DNA from 2 places in the Clostridium sp. CM037 genome. Region 1 is predicted to be linked to the other one. Evidence: riboswitches for the same ligand, from Rfam matches in the RefSeq annotation. Region 1 holds a riboswitch; the other holds the start of a gene.
The links. A riboswitch is a leader RNA that binds a small molecule or an ion and turns the genes downstream of it on or off. The one in region 1 is predicted to bind cobalamin.
Positions count from the first base shown of each region.

Region 1 (4,368 bases):
TATTGCGATTGCTTTCGCATTAATTCTCGGGGTAGCTCCGGCAGCAAACGCAATGCACATCATGGAAGGATACCTTCCACCAAAATTCTGTATTATATGGGGTGTTATATGCGTTCCATTCTTGGTAGCAGGTTACTTATCAATTAAGAAAACATTAGCTAAGAACCGTAAATCCATCACTATTCTTGCTATGTCAGGCGCATTCATTTTTGTGCTTTCATCTTTAAAAATTCCGTCAGTAACAGGAAGTTGCTCACATATGACTGGTACCGGACTTGGTGCAATCCTATTCGGACCAATGGCAGTCAGCATCCTGGGGATTATTGTACTACTTTTTCAGTCAATTTTGCTTGCTCATGGCGGACTGACCACTCTTGGTGCTAATACGTTTTCTATGGCTATTGCAGGACCGCTTATTACTTATGTAATCTACAAATCATGCCAGAAGCTCAAAGTCAATAAATATGTAGGTATTTTTCTGGCAGCATCAATCGGTGACTTATTAACCTATTGTGTAACAAGTTTTGAACTTGCACTTGCGTATCCGTCTGCAAACGGTGGTATCGCAGCATCTGTAGTCAAGTTCCTTGCAGTATTTGCACCGACACAGCTTCCGCTGGCAATTATCGAGGGTATTCTGACCGTTGTCATCATTATGGGTCTTGAAACATATGCAAAATCCGAATTAACAGAACTTGGATTCCTAAAGGGAGGCGAAAATTAATGGTAAAGACGAAAAAAAAGGTTATCATTTTATTAATTATTGCTGCAGTGATTGCCATTATACCATTATTCACGTTAAAGGGTGCTGAATTTGGTGGCTCAGATGATGCAGGAAGCAAAGTGGTTTCCGAGATTACAGGTACCGAGTATAAGCCTTGGTTTGAACCTGTTATGGAAACTTGGATTGGTGGAGAATTACCAGGCGAAATTGAGAGTTTACTCTTTTGTCTACAGACAGGTATAGGAGTTGGTGTTCTATTCTTTTTCCTGGGAAGATTCGTAGAGAGAACTAAAAAAGAAAATCAGGGGAATAAAACTGAATAATGATTTTCCAGCCTTATAGAATACCTTTCTATAATTATACACAGTTAACTCTACGAGAGATAGGGAGGTGTTTTCAAAATATGGTGGTAAATGTAGAAAAGAAGTTCGAGTTGGTTAGCTATATGGCTGATATTGAAAAGGGAATTATTGAAAAAACACTGAATAAAAACGAAAACAATGTTAGCAAAATATCAAGAGAATTAAGTATTTCAAGACAAGATTTGCAATATGAAATAAAAAAATATAAGATAACCCTGAGATAATAAAGCATATGTATGCATATGCTAAAACAAGGAGAAATGAATATAATGGGGAAATTAAAAAATGGATATGTTCAAATTTATACGGGGAATGGCAAGGGTAAAACGACTGCAGCTGTAGGAATAGCTGTACGTGCAGCAGGAAATGGATATACTGTATTTATGGTACAGTTTTTGAAGGGAAGTAAAACTGGTGAAATTGAAAGTGCAAAAAAATTGGCTCCCTTTTTTAATATATTTAGGTTTGAGAAAAAAAGAGGTTTTTTTTGGACATTAAATGCAGAGGAAAAAAATGAATTAAAAGAAGAAGTACAAAAGGGGTATGAATTTTGCAGGGAAGCATTAAAAGAAGAAAAATGCGACATACTTATCATGGATGAGGTAATGGGAGCATTGAACAATCAACTAATAAGTGAAGAACAACTACTAGAATTAATGGAGAATAAACCTGCTAATATAGAATTGATTTTAACAGGGAGAGACGTACCTAAAGCTATAATAGATAAAGCGAATCTTGTAACTGAGATGAAGGATATTAAACATTATTTTAACGAAGGAATACCATCTAGAGAGGGTATAGAGTTTTGATTATAACCACCTCAAATTTTAAAATTAAGTTAATAATATTTAGAGTTTGAAGGGGGAATTATTATGAATATGTACAAAAACTTAGGCAAAGAATTTATTGTCAATATAACGGGAAATAGAAAAGCCGATAGGGTTATTGTGGAAGAATTTAATAAAAACTCTGTTACTAAATAAAGCTCAATTAAAAAAGGTTTTATGGAAGAGATTAAAAGAAACTTTTAAATGAAAGTAATTTAATATCGAATTTAAAGGTATGAGATGTTTTGCATTTCATTTAAAAGGGAACCAGGTGAAAAGCCTGAACGGTCCCGCCGCTGTAATGGTGAGAAGCTCTAAATTATACCACTGACAATTTTGCTGGGAAGGATTAAAGCGACTGTGATCCAAAGTCAGAAGACCTGCCTTTATTAATACACCAAGAACGCTACGAGTGATAGGGGGTGTGACGTATATTTGTATGAAAATGCATTTTAAATTTTGCGTTTTTTACAAATATGGTTGGTATTATTATCAAGCCCTTAGCATAAATGCTAAAGGGCTTAATTTTTCGTTGAGAAAGAAATTATGATTATTTTATAGAGGATAGGTAATACAATTGATAATTATAAGGAGGCATATTATGCAAACAAAGATAAAGGAATTTGCGCTTATAAACATAGGAATGTTTATGGTATCAGCAGGTTTATATTTCTTTTTAATGCCAAATAATTTAGCGACAGGTGGGGCGAATGGATTAGCAATAGTTATAAATAAATTTACAGGGGGGTTATCCGTAGGTTGGATAATGATGATAATAAACCTTATTTTGTTTGTAATAGCATTTATTGCTATCGGAAAGAGTTTTGGTGGGAAAAGTGTGTATGCAAGCTTTGGTGTAGGAGGTATTATAATTGTATTTCAAAAGTTTATACCTATTAATAATTCAATTACAGGAGATATTTTACTGGAACTTATATTTGGAATACTAATATCGGGAATAGGTACAGCGATAGTATTTAATCAAAATGCTTCAACAGGGGGGACAGATATATTAGCTAAGATATTAAATGAATTTTTCCATATAAATTTAGGAAAAGGAGTTTTAATGTGTGATTTAATTATAATTTTAATGGCGGTTTTTGCCTTTGGAATTAAGCTATCATTATATGCAATGCTTGGAGTTATAATTAATGGTTTTCTTATTGATCACATCATAGATGGAATAAATGTGTGCAAAGAAGTTACAATTATAAGTAATAACAGCGATAAGATAAGAAAATATATAAGAGAAAAGCTAGATAAAACATCTACTGTATATAACGGAGTAGGGGATTTTTCAGATGAGAGTAAAGAAGTTGTTGTGGTTATAGTAGGAAGAAGGGAGTTTATAACACTTAAAAAATTCATAAAATTTGTTGATAAGGATGCTTTTGTAACAGTGAATAATATTTATGAAGTCTTTGGATACGGGTTTAAATCCTTAAAACATTAAATAAAAATTTTAGATAGCTAATAGAGCGGATTAACAAAATTTATGCCATGAAAGCAGGCAAGATTGTTAGTTATGGAATACCAACAGAAGTCTTAACCCAAGAATTAATAAAGTCTTTGTATGAGTCAGATGCTAAAATTACAGAGGATAAAGAACTGGTATTTTAAATATTATGTATAAACCTTCTTATATAAAATGATATTTTATATTACTTTTTATATCAAGTACAATCTCTTCAATTATATCCTTGATTTGCATATTCCTTGTGCCTGGTATATAAATACCATGTTTTTGTAGTGGAAGTATATATTTAGTACAATCCATATTAAATATTGATGTGGCAATCATGTGGGTAATTTCACCGTTAATGCCACCACTACATATTATTCCAATTGGACCGATTATACTATCGATTTTATTTTTCTTGCAAAATGAGCAAATTGATTCCTCTCCACTTATACCAATATTTGCACCAGCTCTTACCATATTTGAACAAGCAAATGCATTTGTACCAAGTGCAACAATATAGATATCTAGGTCAATTTCTTTACGAATTTTTTTTATGATTGTTTGACCAAGACCTGCCCCTTGTGCGTCTATTACAGCTATTTTCATGGTGAACCTCCAAAAAATAAAATTTATAATATAATGAAATCTATTTTTATATAGATAATATTATTATACTATAATGTTTATGTATATTCTGTGTTTAGTTCAAATAAAATTACAATGTTGGTATAAATAAAATGATTATAAAAAAGCAAAAAAAATTCTCCCATAAAGGTATTAATTTTATAATTCAAGGCAAAATAAAGAAAATAATATTAATAATATAATTGATATAAATGAAGGGGAGAATTTAGTGAAAAACGAGGAAAGTATAAAGGTTATTCCTTTAGGAGGCCTTGGAGAAATAGGTAAGAATATAACAGCTATTGAATATGCGGATGAAATCATTGTTATAGACTGTGGTATAGCCTTTCCTGATGAGGCAATGTACGG
Region 1 is NZ_CM143650.1:3,763,002-3,767,369, reverse strand. It holds gene ACWJKP_RS18065 (energy-coupling factor ABC transporter permease) at 1-724, shown strand, start outside; gene ACWJKP_RS18060 (energy-coupling factor ABC transporter substrate-binding protein) at 724-1,047, shown strand; gene ACWJKP_RS18055 (helix-turn-helix domain-containing protein) at 1,128-1,310, shown strand; gene ACWJKP_RS18050 (cob(I)yrinic acid a,c-diamide adenosyltransferase) at 1,356-1,895, shown strand; cobalamin riboswitch at 2,128-2,315, shown strand; gene ACWJKP_RS18045 (YitT family protein) at 2,515-3,366, shown strand; gene ACWJKP_RS18040 (DUF3842 family protein) at 3,553-3,981, opposite strand; gene ACWJKP_RS18035 (ribonuclease J) at 4,229-4,368, shown strand, end outside.

Region 2 (4,368 bases), 1.5 Mb from region 1:
AAAAAACTTATTAGAAATTCTCAAAATTATAAAAGGCACCAAAAAACTAGAAAGTGCTACTATAACTACAATAATTCCGCCAAAAACTTTAATTTGACCATTAGTTTTACATATCGTTCTGCCTAACTTCTCTAATTTAGAAATAAGTTTTCCTATATAAATCACCGGATGTTTAAACCAATATGGATCTCCAATTAATAAGTCTAACATTACCGCTAAAATTAAATCTATTATGTTCGTCTGAAATAGTATTGCCATTTTAATTCCTCACTATCTTATACTGTTATAATTTTTTAAATAGTTGTTAACTGTCCCTAACTTTTTCTTTTTAACTTTTTCTTTTTATTCCTATGATTTTATAGATTGAATCCATGTCTACATTATCTCTAACTATGTCTGCTAGCTTATCTAATTCTTTTTCTCTTAGATTTTCATAAACCTTAGATTTTTTAGGTTCCATAGCTTTTTTTACCCTTAAAGTATTAATCATATGTTCTCTAAACTCTACTCCATCAAAAACTCCATGAATATATGTACCCATAACATTTCCACCTGCATTTATTGCTCCATCAAAGGATGACGTATCAGAACCATTCTTATCATAGATTTCAAAAAGTGGTTTTGCATTATGACCATATTTACAAATTCCCATATGTATTTCGTAACCATAAGTTTCTATACTAGTATCCCTAATGTTAATGCTACGAGCCTTTACTCTTGTAGTTATTTTCTCATCTTCAAATATTGTGTCTACGTCTAAAAGCTTCATACCCTCTGTTTCTTTTGAATTTCCCTCTAAGCCATTAGGGTCACTTAAGCTATTTCCTAACATTTGATAGCCTCCACAAATACCTAATACGTTACCTTCTACACTATATTGCTGAACCGCTTTTGCAAGTCCCGAATTTCTTAAAGAAATTAAATCATCAATAGTATTTTTTGTTCCGGGTATGATAAGGAGGTCTGGCGTGCCCAATTCTCCTTTAGTTGTAACAAATCTAACTGATACATCTTCTTCAGCCTTTAATGCGTCTAAATCCGTAAAATTCGATATATGTGGAAGCTTTATTACAGCAATATCAATAGGTGCAGTAATTTTTTTGTTAAATTCTACTGCACCATCTTCATCTTCGAGTTCCAATCTAAAATAAGGAACTACCCCTGCACATGGAATATGTATAATATCCTCAATCATTGTAAGTCCTGGCTTTAAGATTTCTAAATCTCCTCTAAACTTATTAATAATAGTGGCTTTAACTCTTTTTTTCTCGGCCTCATTAAGCAAAAGCAAAGTCCCTGCTAGTGACGCAAATACTCCACCCTTATCTATATCTCCTGCGAGTATCACAGGTGCATCTATAAGTTCCGCCATTCCCATATTCACTATATCTCTATCTCTTAAATTAATTTCTGCTGGGCTACCTGCTCCTTCCATTACTATAATATCAAACTTCTTCTCTAATTCTTCAAACTGCTTTTTTAACATGTCTTTGAATTCCAATTTCATATTATGATATTCCATAGCTGTACTATTCCCAAAAACCTTTCCATTAACGATAATTTGGCACTTTTTATCCGAGGTAGGTTTTAATAAAATCGGATTCATATATACCTCTGGCTCCAATCCTGCCGCATAGGCTTGAAGCACCTGCGCACGTCCCATTTCTTTCCCATCCAATGTAATATAAGAATTCAATGACATATTCTGTGACTTAAAAGGACATACTGAAAACCCATCTTGCACAAAAATTCTGCAAAGTGCTGTTACTAATATGCTTTTTCCTACTGATGAAGCGGTTCCTTGAACCATTACTTTAGCCATTACTATTTCTCCTTTCTTCCTACTTGTATTCTTCTTTGGCACACAACAAAAAAACAGCAAGCTTGCGCACCTGCTGTTATGTACAAATTTTTCATTGCACTAACTTGAATTCTACAGTTCTTTCCCGCCGAAAGCTTAATATTACTAATTTAGGCAGGTCTCCTGGCTCTTGATACGCTTTCTCTTATCACTTTCCCTTTCAGGTAGTTATAAAAGATTTTCTCTCAATTACAGTAGCGGGGGCTGCTGTGGAATTACACCACATTCCCTTTTCACCTTACTAATCATCTACTAAAGTAACTTAATCCACTTTAGTGGCTGATTAATAAAAGGCACCTAAACAAATCTATTCATTTTTAACTAATATAATTCATAAGTTTCATTTTTAAAATTTTCAATTTAATACATTTCTATGTAATTAAGTTTATAGCATTATGTTAATCCTGTCAATAAATAAGAATCTAAAATGCTTAAGTCTCATATGGTTAAATTCGCTAAATTAATTTTGCTTGTAGAAACATAGCTTGTTTCCCTATTTCTGTGAATTTAGCTTCATATTCTGTAACTACATTATCTTTAAAATCACTCTTATGCAAATCATAGGTCGAAAATAATATTTCAAACCCACACTCTTTGAAATAGTCTACTGATTCTTCGAATAGCTCTGTATCATCTGTTTTGAACCAAACTTCAGATCCCGGTTTTAAGAATTTCTTATAGCTCGTCAAGAACTTAGTATGAGTTAATCTTCTTTTATTATGTCTGTCTTTTGGCCAAGGATTACAAAAATTTATATAAATTCTGCTTATCTCATCTTTTGCAAACACATCATCAATAAGCATAATGTTCATTGGCATAAGACGTACATTTATGTCTTGTGCTCCTTCAATTTCTCTTACTTCTATTACTTTTCTAAGGGCAAATACCAGAACCTCATCTTTTAAATCAATGCCTACAAAATTGATATCAATATCTCTCCTGGACTTTTCTGATATAAATCTACCTTTACCGCAACCTAGTTCTAGATGGATTTCATTATTATTTTTAAATTCTTCATTCCATTTTCCTTTGTGATCATATTGGTCAGTTATTACAATATGACTAGTTTCCAGCTCTGGTCTAGCCCAATATTTTTTTCTTAAGCGCATATGTTTTTCTCCTTACATTTATAATTTTTATGAAATTTACTTTTTATTTAAAACATCCCTGCAATATTTAAAAACTGTTTAAATAACCATAACCCTGGCGCTTGCACGATATAAGTAAAAACTGATTGTCCACCAGGTAATATAGGCAATATTAACACCATAAATATTAAGAATTGATACCTATAAATTGTATCTGGTAAATTGTAAAAAAACTTTGGGAACAAATCTCTAACTATATGAGATCCATCAAATCCCGGTATTGGCACTAAATTAAGAAAAAACAAAATACAATTTAGGTACCCTGTAATTATTAAAATTTGGCTAATAATAGTATATAATCCACCATGAATTGGTGGAAATTTCGAAAATAACACAGTAAGAATTGCAAATACAAACCCTAGAATTAGATTAGCAATTGGGCCTGCAACTGAAACTTTCAAATCATCCTTATAATAGTTTTTAAATGCACTAGGATTTGTCTGAACAGGCTTTGCCCAACCAAACCCTACTAATATAATCATAAGAAATCCCATTGGATCTATATGTGCGATTGGATTCAGCGTAAGTCTCCCTTGAAATCGTGGAGTTTTGTCTCCTAACCTATCTGCTACGATAGCATGCGCATACTCATGAAAAGTAAATGCTAATAAAATTGCCGGTATCATCAAAATCTTATTTAATATTTGTTGTGTATCCAAATTTATTCCTCCTTATATTCCTACATGGTAGGCAATGTTAATCGCTACTCACCTTGTTAATGCATCTTTGACTTGTTATTTTTTAAGATGTCTAATATACCTATTATAACAAAGTTTATTGTTATTTTGAATTGAATATTCTTAAAATAAAATAATATACCACCACAACTATATATCACCACAACTATATCCTTATGAATTAACTTATATTTTCAGATTATAGAAAAAACCTTATCTTAAAAAGATAAGGTCTTAAATAAAACACCATAGTATCGACTACTTAAAAAGAACAAAAGATACTTCTTTATTATTAACCAATGATACTATTCCCTTAGTATACAATTGCAATAATTCTCCTTTATAGCTAGTTTCAGTTCCAGAACTAACATCTTTTATTACAGCTTTCATTGCATCATTTTGATAGACCTTACCAAGAGATGTAACGAATAAATCATTTTTTTTAGAAGGTTTTTGTAAATCAATCACTTTCCAATTTTCAGTATTTTCTAATGTTTTCCCATAATAAATTTTGCTTACCAAATTATCTTTTAATTCTCCAAGATACACATTGTCATCATCATCAGTCCCAATTAAAGTAAGTTTTTCTACACCTTTAATATTTATAGGTTCCTCAAGACTGGTAGAATACATTTTATTATAGACTAATCCCTCGTACACCAAATTATCTTCATGGCGCGCT
Region 2 is NZ_CM143650.1:1,004,908-1,009,275, reverse strand. It holds gene cbiB (adenosylcobinamide-phosphate synthase CbiB) at 1-234, opposite strand, end outside; gene ACWJKP_RS04725 (cobyric acid synthase) at 329-1,822, opposite strand; cobalamin riboswitch at 1,958-2,142, opposite strand; gene trmB (tRNA (guanosine(46)-N7)-methyltransferase TrmB) at 2,317-2,970, opposite strand; gene ACWJKP_RS04715 (site-2 protease family protein) at 3,018-3,635, opposite strand; gene ACWJKP_RS04710 (hypothetical protein) at 3,945-4,368, opposite strand, start outside.
Region 2: linked by a shared signal. The riboswitch ahead of ACWJKP_RS04725 (cobyric acid synthase) and the one ahead of ACWJKP_RS18045 (YitT family protein) in region 1 are both predicted to bind cobalamin.